3 regions of the Shewanella sp. SG44-2 genome follow, and region 3 is predicted to be linked to each of the others. Evidence: predicted binding sites of a transcription regulator. Region 3 holds the regulator's gene; each other region holds the start of a gene.
What was found. The regulator LexA, encoded in region 3, represses DNA repair genes until DNA is damaged. The targets are predictions, from matches to a motif close to TACTGTATNNNNATACAGTA.
Positions count from the first base shown of each region.

Region 1: the regulator LexA is predicted to act here: its motif matches at 4,178-4,197, upstream of recN (DNA repair protein RecN).
Region 2: the regulator LexA is predicted to act here: its motif matches at 2,920-2,939, upstream of dinB (DNA polymerase IV).

Region 1 covers NZ_JACJEU010000003.1:200,203-206,160, reverse strand. The annotation lists gene barA (two-component sensor histidine kinase BarA) at 1-2,171, shown strand, start outside; gene H5181_RS03715 (YjaG family protein) at 2,161-2,757, shown strand; gene H5181_RS03710 (DUF3319 domain-containing protein) at 2,842-3,042, shown strand; gene H5181_RS03705 (AEC family transporter) at 3,131-4,099, shown strand; gene recN (DNA repair protein RecN) at 4,228-5,886, shown strand; gene H5181_RS03695 (hypothetical protein) at 5,958-5,958, shown strand, end outside.
Region 2 covers NZ_JACJEU010000003.1:100,263-106,220, forward strand. The annotation lists gene nqrM ((Na+)-NQR maturation NqrM) at 27-251, shown strand; gene bfr (bacterioferritin) at 485-955, shown strand; gene bfr (bacterioferritin) at 968-1,435, shown strand; gene H5181_RS03305 (hypothetical protein) at 1,773-2,258, shown strand; gene H5181_RS03310 (ankyrin repeat domain-containing protein) at 2,260-2,778, shown strand; gene dinB (DNA polymerase IV) at 2,977-4,056, shown strand; gene H5181_RS03320 (aminoacyl-histidine dipeptidase) at 4,166-5,629, opposite strand; gene H5181_RS03325 (leucyl aminopeptidase family protein) at 5,812-5,958, shown strand, end outside.
Region 3 covers NZ_JACJEU010000006.1:140,796-146,753, reverse strand. The annotation lists gene coxB (cytochrome c oxidase subunit II) at 1-1,355, opposite strand, end outside; gene H5181_RS06815 (cell division inhibitor SulA) at 1,751-2,257, opposite strand; gene lexA (transcriptional repressor LexA) at 2,254-2,868, opposite strand; gene plsB (glycerol-3-phosphate 1-O-acyltransferase PlsB) at 3,133-5,556, shown strand; gene mtr (tryptophan permease) at 5,556-5,958, shown strand, end outside.

The sequences.
Region 1 (5,958 bases), on a different contig from region 3:
TGAACTACCCCATTACTGAAATGGTGCGAGTGGTAGCCAAAATTCGTGAAGGTAAACTCGATACTCGCCTAGAAGGCAACTTGATTGGTGAACTGGATCTGCTTAAACGAGGGATCAACGCAATGGCTGGCTCATTGTCTGAATACCACGATGAAATGCAGCAAAATATTGATCAAGCGACCTCTGATTTACGTGAAACCCTCGAGCAGATTGAAATTCAAAACGTTGAGCTCGATATTGCCAAAAAACGCGCGCTTGAAGCGAGTCGGATTAAATCAGAGTTCTTAGCCAACATGTCGCACGAGTTACGAACGCCACTCAATGGTGTCATCGGATTTGCACGACAGTTATTAAAAACACCACTGCATACTAGCCAGCTCGACTACATAAAAACCATTGAACGTAGTGCCAGTAACCTACTGGGTATTATTAACGATATTCTCGACTTCTCTAAACTGGAAGCCGGTAAAATGATATTAGAAAAAATGCCTTTTGCACTGCGAGAAACGCTAACTGAAACCCTGACTATTATTGCCGGTAGTGCACAAGAGAAAGGACTAGAACTGGTTATCGACATTGATGCTAATGTGCCAGAAAGTGTCAGTGGCGACGCGATGAGAGTCAGCCAGATTATTACTAACTTAGTCGGTAACGCTATCAAATTTACCGACAAAGGCAGTGTCATACTCAAAATACACTTAGTGGGTCAGGACGAAGATAACATTACCCTGCGCTGCGAAGTTATTGACACCGGTATTGGTATTGATGAGAGTCAGCAAGAATATTTATTCCAAGCATTTGGTCAAGCCGACTCATCCATTTCACGCCGCTTTGGTGGCACAGGATTGGGCTTAGTGATTACTAAACGCTTAATCAACCAAATGGGTGGCCAGATAGGCTTCACCTCTGCACCTAATAAAGGCTCAAATTTCTGGTTTATTCTGCCACTTGGGATCAGTCAATTTGAAATTGGCGAAGTGTTGCCAGTTGATGCGTTGCAACATAAATCAGTCTTATTGTATGAACCACGGGAATTAACCCGCGATACATTAAATCGCCGCTTGGTGTCGTGGCAATTAATTATCACTAATGTGGCCAATCCAGAAAATCTCACCTCCGTGTTACAAACTAAAAACAGCAAATTTGATTACATCATCATGAGCTGCCATGGTTTTGCCGACAATGCGTCTTTTATTCATTTATTACAGCAAGCCAAACAACATACTGACTGCCTGATTTTATTACATGACTGTCTAGATCAAGACATGATAATCAATGTGTTAAAAGTCAACGCAGATGTATTACTCAGCACCCCGGTGAGCGATTTTACCCTAGCGCATCATTTAATATATCCGCCAGTACCTTCTACTTTTGTCAGTTTACCTGAGCAGATAAATCTCGATGTAACACAACGCCTCAATGCATCAGTATTGGCCGTTGACGACAACATGGCCAATCTAAAGTTAATTGATACTTTGCTCAAAGAATTAGTCGACAATGTGGTGACAGTTAACAATGGCGCGGATGCGATTCAACAAGCTAAAAAACAACCATTTGACCTAATCTTCATGGATATTCAAATGCCAGGAACCGACGGCATAACCGCAACCCAGCAAATACGTTCAGAATCACTCAACCGTAATACGCCGATTATTGCAGTAACGGCACATGCTATAGCCGAAGAGCGTGAGAATATTTTGGCTAGCGGTATGGATGGTTTCTTGCCTAAACCGATTGATGAATTATCACTAAAAGGCGTCATTAGCCGCTGGATAATTAAACCCCAATTTACCCATTTTGATACTCATGTTCTCAATTGGGATTTATGCTTAACCCAAGCAAACCAGAAAACCGATTTAGCCTTAGACATGTTAAAGATGTTAGTTAATTCATTACCTGAAACAACCGCAACTATCGATAAGGCATTAATAGCCAGAGATGCAGAGACACTATTGCAGGCAGTGCATAAACTGCATGGCGCAACATGTTATTGCGGCGTACCGACCACACAAAAGCTCTGCCGGGATATTGAGTCAGCATTAAAGCATAAAATTGACATCGATGACCTAGAACCTGAAATACTAGAGTTACTTGATGAGTTAACTAAGGTAGAATCAGCTGCAAATCAAGTGATAAACCAGCTATCAGTGGATGTTCCCCATGACCAGTAAAACCGGTTTTTTTAAACGCCTAAAGGCATTGTCGTTACCTCAGAAGCAGCTTTTTGCACTCGCACTGTGTCAAAGAATGCTCCCAAACTATCAATTATTTTCTGAAGTATGTGAATTTGGCCAACCGCAGGTATTAAGTACTGCACTAGAGTTATTATGGCAAAGCCAATATGACAAAAAGCTTAAGTTCAATATTGATGTGCATTTACAGCGCCTCGATGAAAACACCCCTGATCCTAGCGATTTTGAAGCCTATGGTGCTTATCCTGCCATGGATGCGGCTGTTGCCATCGCCACCTTAATGGGTGCGATAGATGGAAAAATTGAAGAAGATATCACTAACATCAGTAAGTTATCATCAAGCACTGTCGCCAATTATATTGAAGCTATTAGTGATGAATCATTAATGGATGAAGAACTCGATGAGTTTGTTTTTTCGCATCCAGTAATGGAACAAGAAAAAGAATTACAAGGCATGTTACTCGACATTATCGAAGCCAATCCAGACATAACCAGCGAACTGGTTAAAGGTTTGCGTAAAGATATTATCGAAGCTGGTGTGTCTAATATTGGTATTAGCCTGTAGTTCGAACTTGTAGAACAAATCGATTAATGTCAATCAACATCATTTAGCCTGAAATTATTCAGGCTTTTTATTGAGTCTCGTGCAATGAGAAGAATTTTTTATCAAGGTTTCACTTTCAGTAACGCCAATGGTAAAACTGATGACTGGACACTAGTAATTGGTAATCAAGTACGAGTAGGTTCGTTATTTGAATTAAGAAGGCAAGTGCATTTTTTTTCTGAACTGGGAATATTACCCCCTCCGAAAATATCAAAGGCGAATTTAGCCTTAAAATCTGACAAATAATCACTCGTTTACCTTTAGCCTAATTGCATCTGCCTATCGAAAAGCAGTAAAGTGATCTTATTATCATTTTGCTAAGGAATTGCGAGGGATGTCCAGTATTCTTACCCCGCTAATCGCTGTATTTATTATTATGCTGCTCGGCAGTATTGTTCAAAAAATGCGACTGTTGCCAGCAGACACCGATTTGATCCTCAATCAGTTTGTCTATTACATTGCTTTCCCCGCAATATTACTGATTGTGCTTGCTGAAACGCGCATTGAAGACATTATTCAATGGGGCTTTATTGGTGGGTTTAGCCTAGCGATGGTCATTACTTACGCCTTAGTGATTGTTGTATCACTACTTAGCACACCTAAGAAGCAGGCCGTTGCTGCAATGCGCGCATTAAACGCTACCTTTGGTAATACCGCATTTATTGGTATTCCATTGCTGAGTTTATTATTCCCAGGTCATAAAATGGCATTAGTCGCTGCAGCGATTGCCAGCTTGTTGTCGGTGTTCATGTTTGCTTTTGCTTTAGTATCAATTGAGCTAGCCAGCCGTGATAAACAATCAACCGACCATGCCATCGTCATCATGGCTAATGCCCTGTATAAAAACCCCATCGTGGTTGGCAGTGTTATTGGCATTGGTTTATCAGCACTGCATATTACCTTACCGGATAGTCTGGCCTTAATGTTACACCAGGTGGGAAATACCTCTAGCCCATGTGCACTGTTTGCCATAGGAATGGTACTTGCCAAAGCCTTACGACATCAATCTGACACAAAGATGTTCAGTATTGGCTTGATTGCGGAACTGAATTTAATCAATTTACTCAAGTTAATTATTCAACCATTAATCGCCTTTGGTTTACTCAAACTGTTCGGCGTAGAAAAGGAATTACTGACCATGGGAGTTATTTTAGCAGCGTTACCAACGGCAGCAAGTGTGTATCTATTGGCCGACCGCTACCAAATTAACGCCAACGTCAGCGCCCAAGGCATTTTATATGGCACATTAATCACTTTTATCAGTTTGCCAATAATAGAAACACTCTTAAAATCCATTGCTTAATGATCAATCAAACCTAGATGATAAAATAGTCAACGATAATTATTGCTCAACCACTTTACTGTATATAAAATCAGTATATACTGTTTATCAATACAGTGGTTTGGTAGTTTCATTGACAGGAATTCATTATGCTTTGCCAACTCAGCATCAACAACTTTGCTATAGTGCGCTTTTTAGAACTCGACTTTAAAGCCGGTATGACAAGCATCACCGGCGAAACAGGTGCAGGTAAATCGATTGCTATCGATGCGCTTGGATTATGTCTTGGTAATCGAAGTGATGCCAACACTGTCAGGCCTGGAGCCAACAAAACTGAAGTAAGTGCACGATTTACCCTTCATGATGTTCCTTTAGCCAAACGCTGGCTTGAAGATAGCGATCTTGATGCTGAAGATGAGTGTATATTGCGTCGAACCATTAACAGTGATGGACGCTCAAGAGCCTACATAAATGGTAATCCTGTGCCTGTGACGCAATTAAAAGCCATCGGTCAACTATTGATTGGTGTTCACGGTCAACATGCACATCACGCAATGCTTAAAAGCGAGCATCAATTAAACCTACTCGACCACTATGCTAACCACAAAATACTGCTTGATAGCGTTAGCGCTAGCTATCAACGCTGCAAACAAGTGGAAAACGAGCTAAAGCATCTTGAGCAAGCTCAGCACGAACGCATTTCACGTCAACAGCTACTGCAATATCAAGTAGAAGAGCTTAATGAGTTTAACTTAGGCTTGGAAGAATTTGATGAAATAGAACAAGAACACAAACGCTTAGCCAATGGCACCGATTTAATTGAACGTTGCCAAGCAGGGTTACACTTATTGACCGAAAGTGATGAAGGCAATATAGAATCTCTGCTTAATAAAGTGGCCAGTATTGCTGATACGCTTCAAGGTTATGATGAATCCCTTGCACCTATTGGTACTATGATTAGCGATGCGTTAATTCAAGTACAAGAAAGCGCTAGCGAAATTGAAAGTTATTTAAGCAGTTTAGAACTTGACCCAGAACATTTTGCCTATTTAGAAAAACGCCTTTCAACGGCAATGCAATTGGCGCGTAAGCATCATGTGAGTGCAGATAAGTTGGCGCTACATCATCAAGCATTGATGAATGAATTAACCGAACTTGCTGACGATGAAACTAAATTAGATGGTATAAGACAACAACTTGAAGCCACCAGAAATGCCTATTTAACCAATGCACAAAAACTGAGTCAAAGTCGTAGTCGTTATGCCAAAGAATTAGACAAGCTAGTCACTCAGTCTATCCATGAGCTCAATATGCCTAAGGGTAAATTTACCATTCAGATTAGTCATAATCCGGACAACATTTCAGTTAATGGCTGCGATAGCATTGAATTTATGGTTACCACTAACCCTGGACAACCTTTGCAACCTATCTCTAAAGTCGCCTCTGGCGGTGAGTTATCGCGGATTGGATTAGGGATTCAAGTGATCACAGCTAAAAAAGTCGCCACTCCAACACTCATATTCGATGAAGTTGATGTGGGTATTTCTGGACCAACAGCATCTGTCGTCGGTCGTATGTTACGTAGCCTTGGTGAGTCGACTCAAGTGTTATGTGTCACCCATTTGCCGCAAGTTGCAGGTAATGGCCATCAACATATGTTTGTGAATAAATTTAATAAAGGTGGCAACACCGAAACGACCATGCAGACCTTAGATAAAGATCAACGGGTGAATGAACTTGCACGCTTATTAGGTGGTGATGTCATTACCGAAAATACCTTGGCTAATGCCCGTGAGCTGTTGCAATAATCGTTATGCACTTATAAAAAGCAAATCAATATGTTAACGTAAAGTTAAAATAGATTTACGGATAAATCATAA
Region 2 (5,958 bases), on a different contig from region 3:
ATCTGAATGAGTAATTGGAGTTTGTAATGAGCACATTTATAGCAGCGTTTGTAGTGTTATTATTGTTCTTTTTGTTAATGTCTATCGGCTATATCGTGAAAAAGAAAGCGGTAGAAGGTAGTTGTGGTGGTTTAGGTGTTTTAGGTATTGAGAAAGCATGTGACTGTGACGATCCATGTGATAAACGTAAACGCCGTATGGAAAAAGAGCAAGCTCGCAATGAGTTGCTCAATCAAAATCGAATTATTTAGCATCGTTAATTGCCTAAAGCGAAGGTTAATAGACCAATGCTTTGTAAAGAGCCTTCATTTAGAAGGCTTTTTTTATGTTCGTGTATTGCTAACGAGTTACAAAGCTTAGTTATAATGATAATGGTTATCAATTGTAAGTGTGTGAAAATAAAGGAAAATTTGCTTTTTCTCCTATAGTGTTTTATCCTATTTGTAATTGATCGAGATCACATTATTTATCGAGGGGCATTACTATGAAAGGTCATCCTAAAGTCATCAGCCAACTCAATCGAGTACTCACCTGTGAGCTGACCGCCATTAACCAATATTTTTTACATGCTCGTATGTTTAAGCATTGGGGGTTGGAAAAGCTTAATGAGAAAGAGTATAAAAAATCGATTGAAGACATGAAGCATGCTGACAAGCTGATTGAACGTGTATTGTTTCTTGAAGGTTTACCTAACCTACAACAGTTAGATAAATTGCGCATTGGTGAGCATGCTGAAGAAATGCTTAGCTGTGATCTAGCTGCGATTACTGAACAAATTGCCATTTTGCGTGAAGCCATTAAGGTATGTGAAACTCAGCAAGATTATGTTAGCCGCGATTTATTTGAAGATTTACTCGAAGACGAAGAAGAGCATCTAGATTGGATTGAGTCGCAGCAAGAGCTTATCAATCAAACGGGTATTCAAAATTATCTTCAATCACAAATTAACGACTAATAGGAAATTATCATGAAAGGCCATCCAGAAGTCATCGACGCTTTAAATAGTTTATTAACTGGCGAATTGTCAGCCATGGATCAATATTTTGTCCATGCTCATATGTATGAAGACTGGGGATTCAATGAACTGTATACCCGTATTCTGCATGAGTCAGACGACGAGAAGTTGCATGCAGCTAAATTAGTTCAACGCATTTTGTTTTTAGAAGGCACTCCAGATGTTGGCAGCCGTGAAGCGTTGAATATTGGTAAAGATGTGCAAGAAATGCTGAGAAATGACCTTGCATACGAATATCATGTAGCAGACCATTTACGTAAAGTTATCGCGCTATGTGAAGAAAAAGCGGATTACCAAAGCCGTGAAATTTTAGAAGTGTTATTAGATGACACTGAATCTGACCACATGTACTGGTTAGAGAAGCAACTCGGTCTTATTGAACGTATTGGTTTACAAAACTATTTACAGACCAAAATGTAATGTCTTAATTGATACGTCACATGTTAAATAAGCCCAACTGAGTTTGGGCTTTTTTGTATCATTTCAACACTCATGTGGAGGCTCTGGAAGACAGATTAACCGCATTGGTGCTTGCTTTTTGAACTATTCGTTTAACCTGCAAACAAAAAATAGTCCAAGACATGAAGATTTTATGGGCTATAACAACTCATTAAATAAATTATTTTTGTTTAAAAAACGTTCAGTACCTTCCCCTTACTCTGGAAGAGATACATTAAAAGTGATAATGGTTTTTTTCTAATTAAATTGATATATTTAGTTTTTAATAGGACGTATTTTAAACTATATGGAAATGGAAATGGAAATGGAAATGGAAATGAATAGAAATGTACACCTTAAAAACTTCAAAAGTAGTCAACTCATATTTGATAATGATGAAACTATAATTATTTTAAAGTTCATATTTTCGAGTCAACATTCGATTATTGATGAGTTAGATATTACTGATGAAGTTCGTGAGTTTGCTCAAGGCTTGTTAGTTGAGGCTGTCGATGCATCTTATGCGATGGGATTTATCGACTCTTTATTTCGATCAACAATGAATCCTCAAGATGGTGCTAAAAAAGTCATAATAAAATTTGGGCGCAGCGCTGCAAAACATTGGTTTAGTCATGCAACAGCTAAAGACTTAATGCAAATAAAAATCTATGACAGAGTGAGAGAGCAACTATCATACAGCTTCGGTCGTGTTTTAGTGTTGTATTTAAATGGAATAGCAAAAACAAACAGTCGACATTTTGGTGTTTTAGCTTTTAACCTAAATAACAAAGTTATATGGAGTTAAAATGAAACTTAAGTTACTAATTGGATGCGCTTTTACTATTATTATTATGTATTCATTAGGTGCTATTTATTCTCTTGAAAATAGCCGTGTTGAAGATGTTGTATTATGCAGTGTCGAAGATAATACGCATTACATACCAAATTCGTTCTGTGAATTTTATTTGTTTAATTTTAGATTAACGAAACAAGACTTAGATGATCTTCAGTCTGTAGGTGGCATAGCATTTTTATTTGGCATTTCTAATCAGAAAAAAAGATATGTTTATTTAGATAAATTTATCGACAATGGTGCCTCCGTTAATACTAAAAGTAAGATTGATGGACTACCGCCTCTTCATGCCGCAATCTTACTCAATGATAAAAAATTAGTTGAATACTTACTGAGCAAAGGCAGTGACCCTCAACTGCTAGATAGTCAATTACGGTTAAATGCTTATGATTTTGTACTGTTTTTGAAAAGAAAGAATGACTCAATAAATCGAATTGAAGTCATAAGAATGTTGTCTACAATCAATTTATAAATTGAATAATTTGCTAGATGTTTTAGCTTTTTTCAGAATAATATTTTATTGCGTTTTAGGATGGCTTGAAGCTAGCTTTTTACATTTAAAAATATCTTGAGTCACATTTATTCATTATATTAATAATAAGCAATGATTGAATACTGTTTTTATATACAGTATCATTGTTTCAATTAAGATAATGATGATGGTTATAGAATGCGTAAAATCATTCACATCGATATGGATTGTTATTTTGCCGCGGTAGAAATGCGCGATTTTCCTGAACTACGAGGAAAACCCATTGCTGTTGGCGGCAGAAGTGACCGCCGAGGTGTGATAAGTACCTGCAGCTATGAGGCCCGCAAATTTGGGGTGCGTAGTGCTATGTCCAGTTATCATGCGTTGCAGTTGTGTCCGCAATTGATTTTAGTACCAGGGCGGATGGAAGTGTATAAATCGGTGTCACTGCAAATACGTGAGATTTTTCATCGATACACTGATCTTGTTGAGCCTTTGTCTTTGGACGAAGCGTATCTTGATGTGACTGATTGCGATGCTCACCAAGGCAGTGCGACATTAATTGCCAAGGCGATACGAGATGAGATTTTTGAGGTTACCGGATTAACGGCTTCAGCTGGTATAGCACCCATTAAGTTTTTAGCCAAAATTGCATCCGATTTAAATAAGCCGAATGGACAATATGTTATCACTCCAAATCAAATTGCTGATTTTGTAAAAGACCTACCGCTGAGTAAAATTCCTGGCGTTGGTAAAGTCACTTCAAAAAAGTTAGCCGATATTGGCTTAACCACTTGTTATGATGTGCAGCAATACCCTAAAGTGCAATTAATTGAGGCCTTTGGTAAGTTTGGCCATGTGTTGGCTGAGCGTGCTCAAGGGATCGATTCAAGACAAATCAGCCCGCATCGAGTGCGTAAGTCTGTCGGGGTTGAAACGACATTAGCCAAAGACATTTTTACGTTAGAGCAATGTCATCAGGTATTACCGCAGCTTATTCAAGAGCTGAGTACTCGGGTTCGTCGCAGTGCAAAAGACCGACAGATCCATAAGCAGGTTGTGAAACTGAAATTTAATGATTTTAAGCAGACCACCATCGAGCATCGCAGTGATGAGATTTCGATTAACCTGTTTCATGAGTTATTGCTGCAAGCATTACAACGAAGCCAAGGGCGAGGGATTCGATTAGTCGGTGTGAGCGTTGGCCTAGCGGATGTGACGTTGGCTCCTTCCGAGAGTAGTGTCGATCAAATTACTCAACTCGATTTACAATTTTAGGCGCCCATTTTATAACGGAAACCATACAGAGCAAAAAGGCGACATTGCTGTCGCCTTTCTTATATGGCTTATCAGCCAATTATAACCATAGCCACAATCACTTTACTGATTACGCCTCTTTAGCTGGGATACGCTCTAATACAGCAAGCAGTAATTCCCAATATTGACCAACCGTGGTGATGTTGACCATTTCATCTGGGCTGTGCGGATAACGAATCGTCGGACCAATCGATACCATATCCATGTGCGGATAAGGTTCTTTAAATAAACCACATTCAAGACCTGCATGAATAACCATCACGGTAGGATCTTTTTTATAAATATCGTTATAGGTGTCACGCACAATTGCCATAACAGGTGAGCTAGTGTCTGGTTTCCAACCTGGATAAGCACCGCTTAAATCAATGCTCGCACCCGATAGATTTGATAGTGCGGTTAGCATACCAGTGACTTCTTCACGTCCCGAATCGATTAATGAACGAATAAGGCATAATATTTCTACGCTTTCATCTTCAGTGCTGATCACGCCGATATTTAATGATGTTTCAGTGACGCCTTCTACTTCATCGCTCATGCGGATAACACCGTTAGGGCTAGCATGTAATAAGTCGATTAAGGTATTTTGCGCTTCTTCGTCCATCACTTTTGTTGGTGCATCAATTGCGGCTAACGTGAGTAACATGGCAGGATCAGCTATGGCTAACTCTTCACGCACTAACGCTTGAAATGACTCAATAGCTTGTTTTAATGCTTCAACATTTTCAGCTGGCAACATCAATTGAACGTTAGCTTCACGCGGAATCGCATTACGCAGCGAACCACCACTAAAGCTGACTAGCTCTAAGGCTAATTCGTCACTGTATTTAAATAAAAATCGCGCTAATAACTTGTTAGCGTTACCACGACCAAGATGAATATTGACACCAGAATGGCCGCCTTTTAAACCCGACATAGTCAGTGAAAAGCTGGCGTTGCTTTGTTCTGGTGCTTGCCAAGACATTGGTACACTTATTTGTGCATCAACACCGCCGGCGCAACCCATGTAGATTTCACCTTCTTGCTCTGAATCAGTATTAATTAAAATTTCAGCATCAAGGTAACCGGCTTCTAAACCAAAAGCGCCAGTCATGCCGGCTTCTTCATCAATGGTGAGCAGCACTTCGAGTGGCCCGTGCTTAATGTCTTTACTGCCTAAAACGGCCAACGCCGAAGACATACCAATACCGTTATCAGAACCTAAGGTTGTTCCTCTAGCTTTAACCCAATCACCGTCAACATAGGCTTCAATCGGATCGGTTTCAAAATTATGTACTTTGTCGGCATTTTTTTGCGGCACCATATCAATGTGTGCTTGTAACACCACTATTTTGCAGTTTTCCATTCCTGCTGTAGCAGGCTTACGGATGATTAAATTACCCACTTTGTCTTCAACAACCGCAAGGCCTTGAGCTTTTGCCCATTGCTGAATATGTTGTGATAACGCATGTTCATGCTTTGATGGATGTGGAATAGCGCAAATTTGTTCAAACCATTGCCATAGAGGCTGAGGATATAATTGAGTTAATGCAGTCACGAAACGCCCTCTAAGATGAAATCAAGTCGATATACGACACAAAATATAACTGCGACTATTTTAACATATTCTGCGCAGTTACTTGATATTGCGATAGCGATTTGCCAAGGTTTAGTCCACAAATCTGTAAATAATTATGAACCCACTAATTTATCTATATTCCTAAAGAGTAAGGATCTTGTATGACCCAAGTGAATAAAGCGGTTACCGCGTTCCAAGTGCCAATTATTGATGTCACAGGTGATGAGGCTATTTTTGAAGGCGAAGGTTGGGACGCTGTTGTTGTGATAGCGACGAGTTTAGCTGAGATCAAACAAGATGAAGTGAGT
Region 3 (5,958 bases):
GCGCCAGTGGCTTGGTGACACGCAGCACATGTCGTAGCATAAACCTGCTCACCTTCAGCAATTAATTGCTCCAAGGTTAAAGTGGGCAGATCCTCTGGTACAACAGTTTCTGCTACGGCTTCGACAACTTGATTGGCTTTGTCGGTAACCGCATCGGTAATGTCAGTTGCCGTGGCTGCAATAGTACTTGCTGCATCGGTTACTGCTTTACTTGGTTCGGTGCTTGCCTCGTTACTGCCTAAAAAGTTGCCTATATCAACTGCTTGCACTACATCACCGCTATTATTGCCCCAGGCATTACGCTCAAAGGTAATTACTGCGGCAATTTCTTGGGCGCTAAGTTGTTTTGCAAAGGCTTGCATTGCGGTTCCTGGTTTACCGTTTAAGACGATATTCAGGTGATCTTCAACAGGCCCTTTTATGATAGGGCTGCCAATTAATGATGGGAATACACCAGGAAGACCCGCGCCATTGGGTTGATGACAAGCGGCGCACCTAGCAATATAGATTTGCTCACCTTGTGAGGTTAGCTCCTCAAGAGACAAGGTTTTAGACATTGATGCCGCAGCGGCTGCAGCAGCATTGCTTGCTAGTTGTTTTTGCTCCACTAACCAATTATCAAAATCGGCCTCCGATAATGCTTGCACCACAATCGGCATGAAACCATGGTCTTTACCGCATAATTCGGCACATTGGCCGCGGTAAATACCGGGTTTATCAATGCGGGTCCACGATTCGTTAATAAAGCCTGGATTGGCATCTTTTTTAACGGCAAACGCCGGCACCCACCATGAATGAATAACATCATCAGATGTCATCAAGAAGCGCACTTTTTGATTAATAGGCAGTACTAATGGCTTATCGACTTCGAGGAGGTAATGTTCTCCTTTGGCCTCACTGCCATCAATTTGAGCTCTGGGGGTGGATAATGTGCTGTAAAATTCGATGTCTTTATCAAAATAGCTGTAATGCCACTTCCACTGCGACCCAGTAATTTTTATGGTGAGATCAGCATCACTGGGATCTTCCATAGCAATCAAGGTTTTGGTGGCTGGAATAGCCATGCCGATTAAGATGATGAAAGGGATGACGGTCCAAGCAATTTCCACTTTGGTACTTTCGTGAAAATTGGCCGCGACAGCGCCTTTTGATTTGCGGTGATAAATCATTGAGTAAATCATGATCCCAAACACCACTAACCCAATTACACAACAGATATAAAGAATTGTCATATGGAGGTCGTAAACCTTGCCACTGATATCTGTCACGCCTTGAGTCATGTTGAGGGGCATTTCTGTTGCCCCAAGCGGAAGTGCTACAAACACAACCAGTAAACAATACAACCATTGCTTCACAAGACTACTCCTCTGCTAATTGCAAATAGCAACTACAAAGAAGAGTCACACAGTAATTCTCTGCTCTATGCAAACTCTTCGGTTCCCGAAAAAAGTTTGATGACCTCAAAGTACTTTGGTGGCTGTAAACAGACGGTCTACGGTTTTATTGTTAGCTGTGCACCACGCTTGTACCTACGACTGAACTTATCAATTTTGATTTGGCTCATTTGTCTGAAAGTAATCTTGATTACTGTCATTCACGTCCAATTAAAGATAAAAAATGTTTCATCCTTGTTAACCACATTACTTGTAGATTAAACATTGATCAAGATCACTTTGTTGGCTAATAGGCTGAAAAAAGATGAAAAAAAACCCTGAATTCAATACAGGGCTTGGTAATGAAGGGTTCGTGCTTAGTGAAATGAGCAAAAATTACTTGTTCCATTTGTTAAAGTAGGGCTAACAAGTTGATGTTTGTGAGGTAAGTGAGCATTCACATCTTCAATTACCACCCCTAATGCACGTGCACTTTTAGCGACAATTTCTAAACGGCGACTATCGCGAGCATCAAGTGAGCTTGTCCAAGTCACTACTGCGCTCGATGTACCGCTAGTGAGCGCTTTCTCCATGGCCCATAATGTTTCGACTTCATCTTTGGTGTGCACCAGTAAAATGCGATCCATTCTTACACCAGCACTTGCCAGCATATGTTTATAGCCAATATGGGGCGGGCTAATTAATACAATCCATCTGCCTTGCTGGCTCAATATCGCTAACTGGCTGCACAATTGGCTCAGTTCAGCTTCACCTTGAGTGACAGTTTGTAATGTTTGAATGGTTTGGGTGCCATGCAGTTCTGTTTCAGTTAAATCTACCCATAAGCCCGGGTGGCGTGGCGCGATGCCCATTAGTTTGTTCATAACCAATCTCCATTACGGATAACGCCAACGGCAAGCCCTTCGATGGTTAGGCTTTGGCAACTTAAATCTACTTTTATCGGATTGTAATCTTCATTTTCGGCATGCAGATAAATCACATTACCTTTTTGTTCAAATCGTTTTACGGTGACGTCATCATCAACACGTGCCACAACAACCTGGCCATTACGTGCTTGCTGCATTTTATGTACAGCGAGTAAGTCGCCTTCTAAAATTCCGATGTTTTTCATGCTGTCACCACGCACTCGCAGCAAAAAATCTGCGGCGGGCTTAAACATGTTTGGATCGACTTGATAGTATTGCTCTACATGCTCTTGAGCCAAAATTGGTTCACCAGCAGCAACCTGCCCAATCAGTGGCAGACCGGTTTCAACCTGTTCTTCATGAGGTAAACGAATGCCTCTTGAGGTACCAGGCATGATCTCGATAAAGCCTTTTTTGGCTAATGCTTTTAAATGCTCTTCGGCGGCATTAGCACTTTTAAAGCCAAGACGATTCGCAATTTCAGCACGAGTGGGTGGCATACCTGTTTCGGCGATATTGTTTTTAATTAAGTCTAAAATTTCTGCTTGGCGCGGCGTTAACGGTCTCATGATGATTCCTGTCTTTTTATACAGTGACTGTCATTATATACAGTGTTTATGTTCGCGCAAGTATTAACCAACTATTTTTTGTATTTTGTTGATTAAGTATCACTCAACAATATGTTTTAGTTAACTATTACTAATGTTCTGTCTTATGTTATTTCTGATAGTGAGAGCTTAAGCGTAAAGATAGATCGGTCTGATAGTGTAAGCAGGGTGGTTTCTGGTATCCTATACATCAATATTACAGTGGCTTATGTTGCGAAAATAACCATGTCAAAACCAGATTCAATATTTTTACGAGCATTAAGATGGATTCAAAAGTGGATGGTACAGACCATTGTGGTCCCTCACGATCCTTTTGATGACCTCAATATAGATCCAACTAAACCTTTGGTTTATTTAATGAAAACGGAATCTATTAGCGATATTGCCGCGTTGAGCGAAATCACTGAGGGCTTTGGTCTGCCCAGTCCTTATGAGCCATTACAGCTTGATGGCTTAACGGTGCCTCGTGTGGTCTGTTTAGAGGGCCGCAAACCACTATTTGGTAAACGTGAAAGTGGTGACAAATTCCTTAATTATTTTACCAGCTTATTGTCACTTCACAGTGAGAGTCCTGAATTAGATATACAGCTGGTTCCTGTTTGCCTTTATTGGGGACGTACACCCGGTAAAGAAGAAGACAGCATGAAAGCTGCTGTATTTGAACGTGAAAACCCTACGTGGTTACGTAAATGGTTAATGATTTTATTTTTAGGACGCCATAATTTCGTCCAGTTTTCTAATGCACTATCGCTTCGTCATATGGCCGATGAACATGGTACTGATAAAAGAATTGCTCACAAATTAACCCGAGTCGCCCGAGTGCATTTCCGCCGTCAACGCAAAGTGATGACAGGGCCACAATTACCTAATCGACAAGCGTTGTTTGCCTCTTTATTAAAATCAGAATCTATCAAAAAAGCCATTGAAGAAGAGTCTGCTAATAAGAAAGTAACGGTCGAGAAAGCGCGTGAAACCGCCATTGAATACCTTGATGAAATTGCCGCCGACTATTCTGATAGTTTGGTGCGTATTGCCGAACGTTTCCTGACTTGGTTATGGAACAAATTATACAGTGGTATCAATATCAAAGGTGCCGAACAAGTAAGACAGTTACATCATGATGGCCATGAAATTGTTTATGTTCCATGCCATCGTAGCCATATGGATTACTTGCTACTGTCGTATATTTTGTATTATCAGGGCATGGTTCCGCCGCACATTGCTGCCGGTATTAACCTTAATTTTTGGCCAGCAGGGCCGATGTTCCGCCGTGGTGGGGCATTCTTTATCCGTCGTAGTTTTAATGGTAATAAACTTTATACCGCTGTATTTCGTGAATATTTAGATCAGTTATTTGCTAAGGGTTATGCGGTCGAGTATTTCACTGAAGGCGGCCGTTCGCGTACCGGACGTTTGTTAGCGCCTAAAACCGGTATGTTGGCTATGACAATTAATAGTGTGCTACGTGGGATAGAGCGCCCAGTGACATTAGTACCCGTGTATTTAGGTTATGACCATGTGATGGAAGTGGCGACGTATCACAAAGAATTAAGCGGTAAGAAAAAGAAAAAAGAATCAGTTTGGCAGGTCTTTGGTGCTATTCGTAAGTTAGGCAATTTTGGCCAAGGTTATGTGAATTTTGGTGAGCCGATTAATTTACAACAGTTCTTAAATCAGCAGGCGCCAGAGTGGCGTGATGAGCTAGCTAAAGATCCTGATCAAAAACCTTCTTGGTTTACGCCATCAGTTAATTTATTGGCTAACCGTGTAATGACTAATATCAATGGCGCTGCCGCAGCCAGCTCAGTAACATTGACCAGTTTAGTGTTACTAGCGTCAGAGCAAAATGCGTTAGAAAGAAGCCAGTTAGAGCGTCAGCTTGATTTGTATTTAGCCTTACTTAAAACAGTTCCTTATACCGAATACGCCTCAGTGGCAGAAGGTAATGGCAAGTCAATTGTTGATCATTGTTTGTCGTTAAATAAGTTTGTGAGTACCAAAGACCTTATTGGCGAAATCATTTCTGTTGATGAAAAAATTGCCATCACCATGAGTTATTACCGTAACAATATTATTCACTTAATGGCGCTTCCGTCATTAATTGCCAGTTGTTTAGTGCATTATGATGTGTGCGACCGTCAGCGAATTCATGCCATTGTAATGGACTTTTATCCATTGCTTAAAGCTGAACTCTTTATGGGCATTGATGATGTGCCTAAACATGTAGATTGCATTTTAGATTTCATGGTTGAACAAGGTTTACTGACTGGTAGCGATCAATTTGAGATAACGCCTCGTCATATTACCCAAGTGTTATTGTTAGCCGAAACTATCAGTGAAACGTTGCAACGTTATGCGATTATTTTTAATTTACTGGCAATAAAACCTGATCTTGAGCGCTCAGAATTGGAACGCGATAGCCATTTGTTAGCCCAACGATTAGGCGCGCTGCACGGTATTACCGCACCAGAATTTTATGACAAAAAATTATATAACACCCTGAGTGTGAAACTGAAAGAATTGGGCTATTTATGCAGCGACGAACATCGTGCAGAAGTGATCAGAATTCGTGATAACGCTAATAAATTACTCAGCTCTTTAGTAAGACAAACCATTGTTGATAGTGTGGAAGCGGAGCACGGACAATAATGGCTAATCATATGAATGCTGCTAAGCATCGTACCAGCGGTAAATCTGTATTGGGTGGGGCGATGATTATTGCCGGAACCACTGTGGGTGCGGGGATGTTTTCGTTACCTGTTGTTGGTGCTGGAATGTGGTTTGGCTATTCTATCGCGATGTTACTCGGCGTTTGGTTTTGCATGCTAATGTCGGGTTTATTGTTATTAGAAGCCAATTTGCATTTTGAACCAGGTGACAGTTTTGACACCTTAACTCGGGTGACTCTGGGGCAGTTCTGGCGGGTGATTAACGGCGTTTCGATTGCGTTTGTGTTATATATTTTAACCTATGCTTACATCAGCGGTGGTGGTTCGATTGTTAATCACAGTCTGTCTGCATTGGGCGTAAGCCTACCGCAGAGCGTAGCCG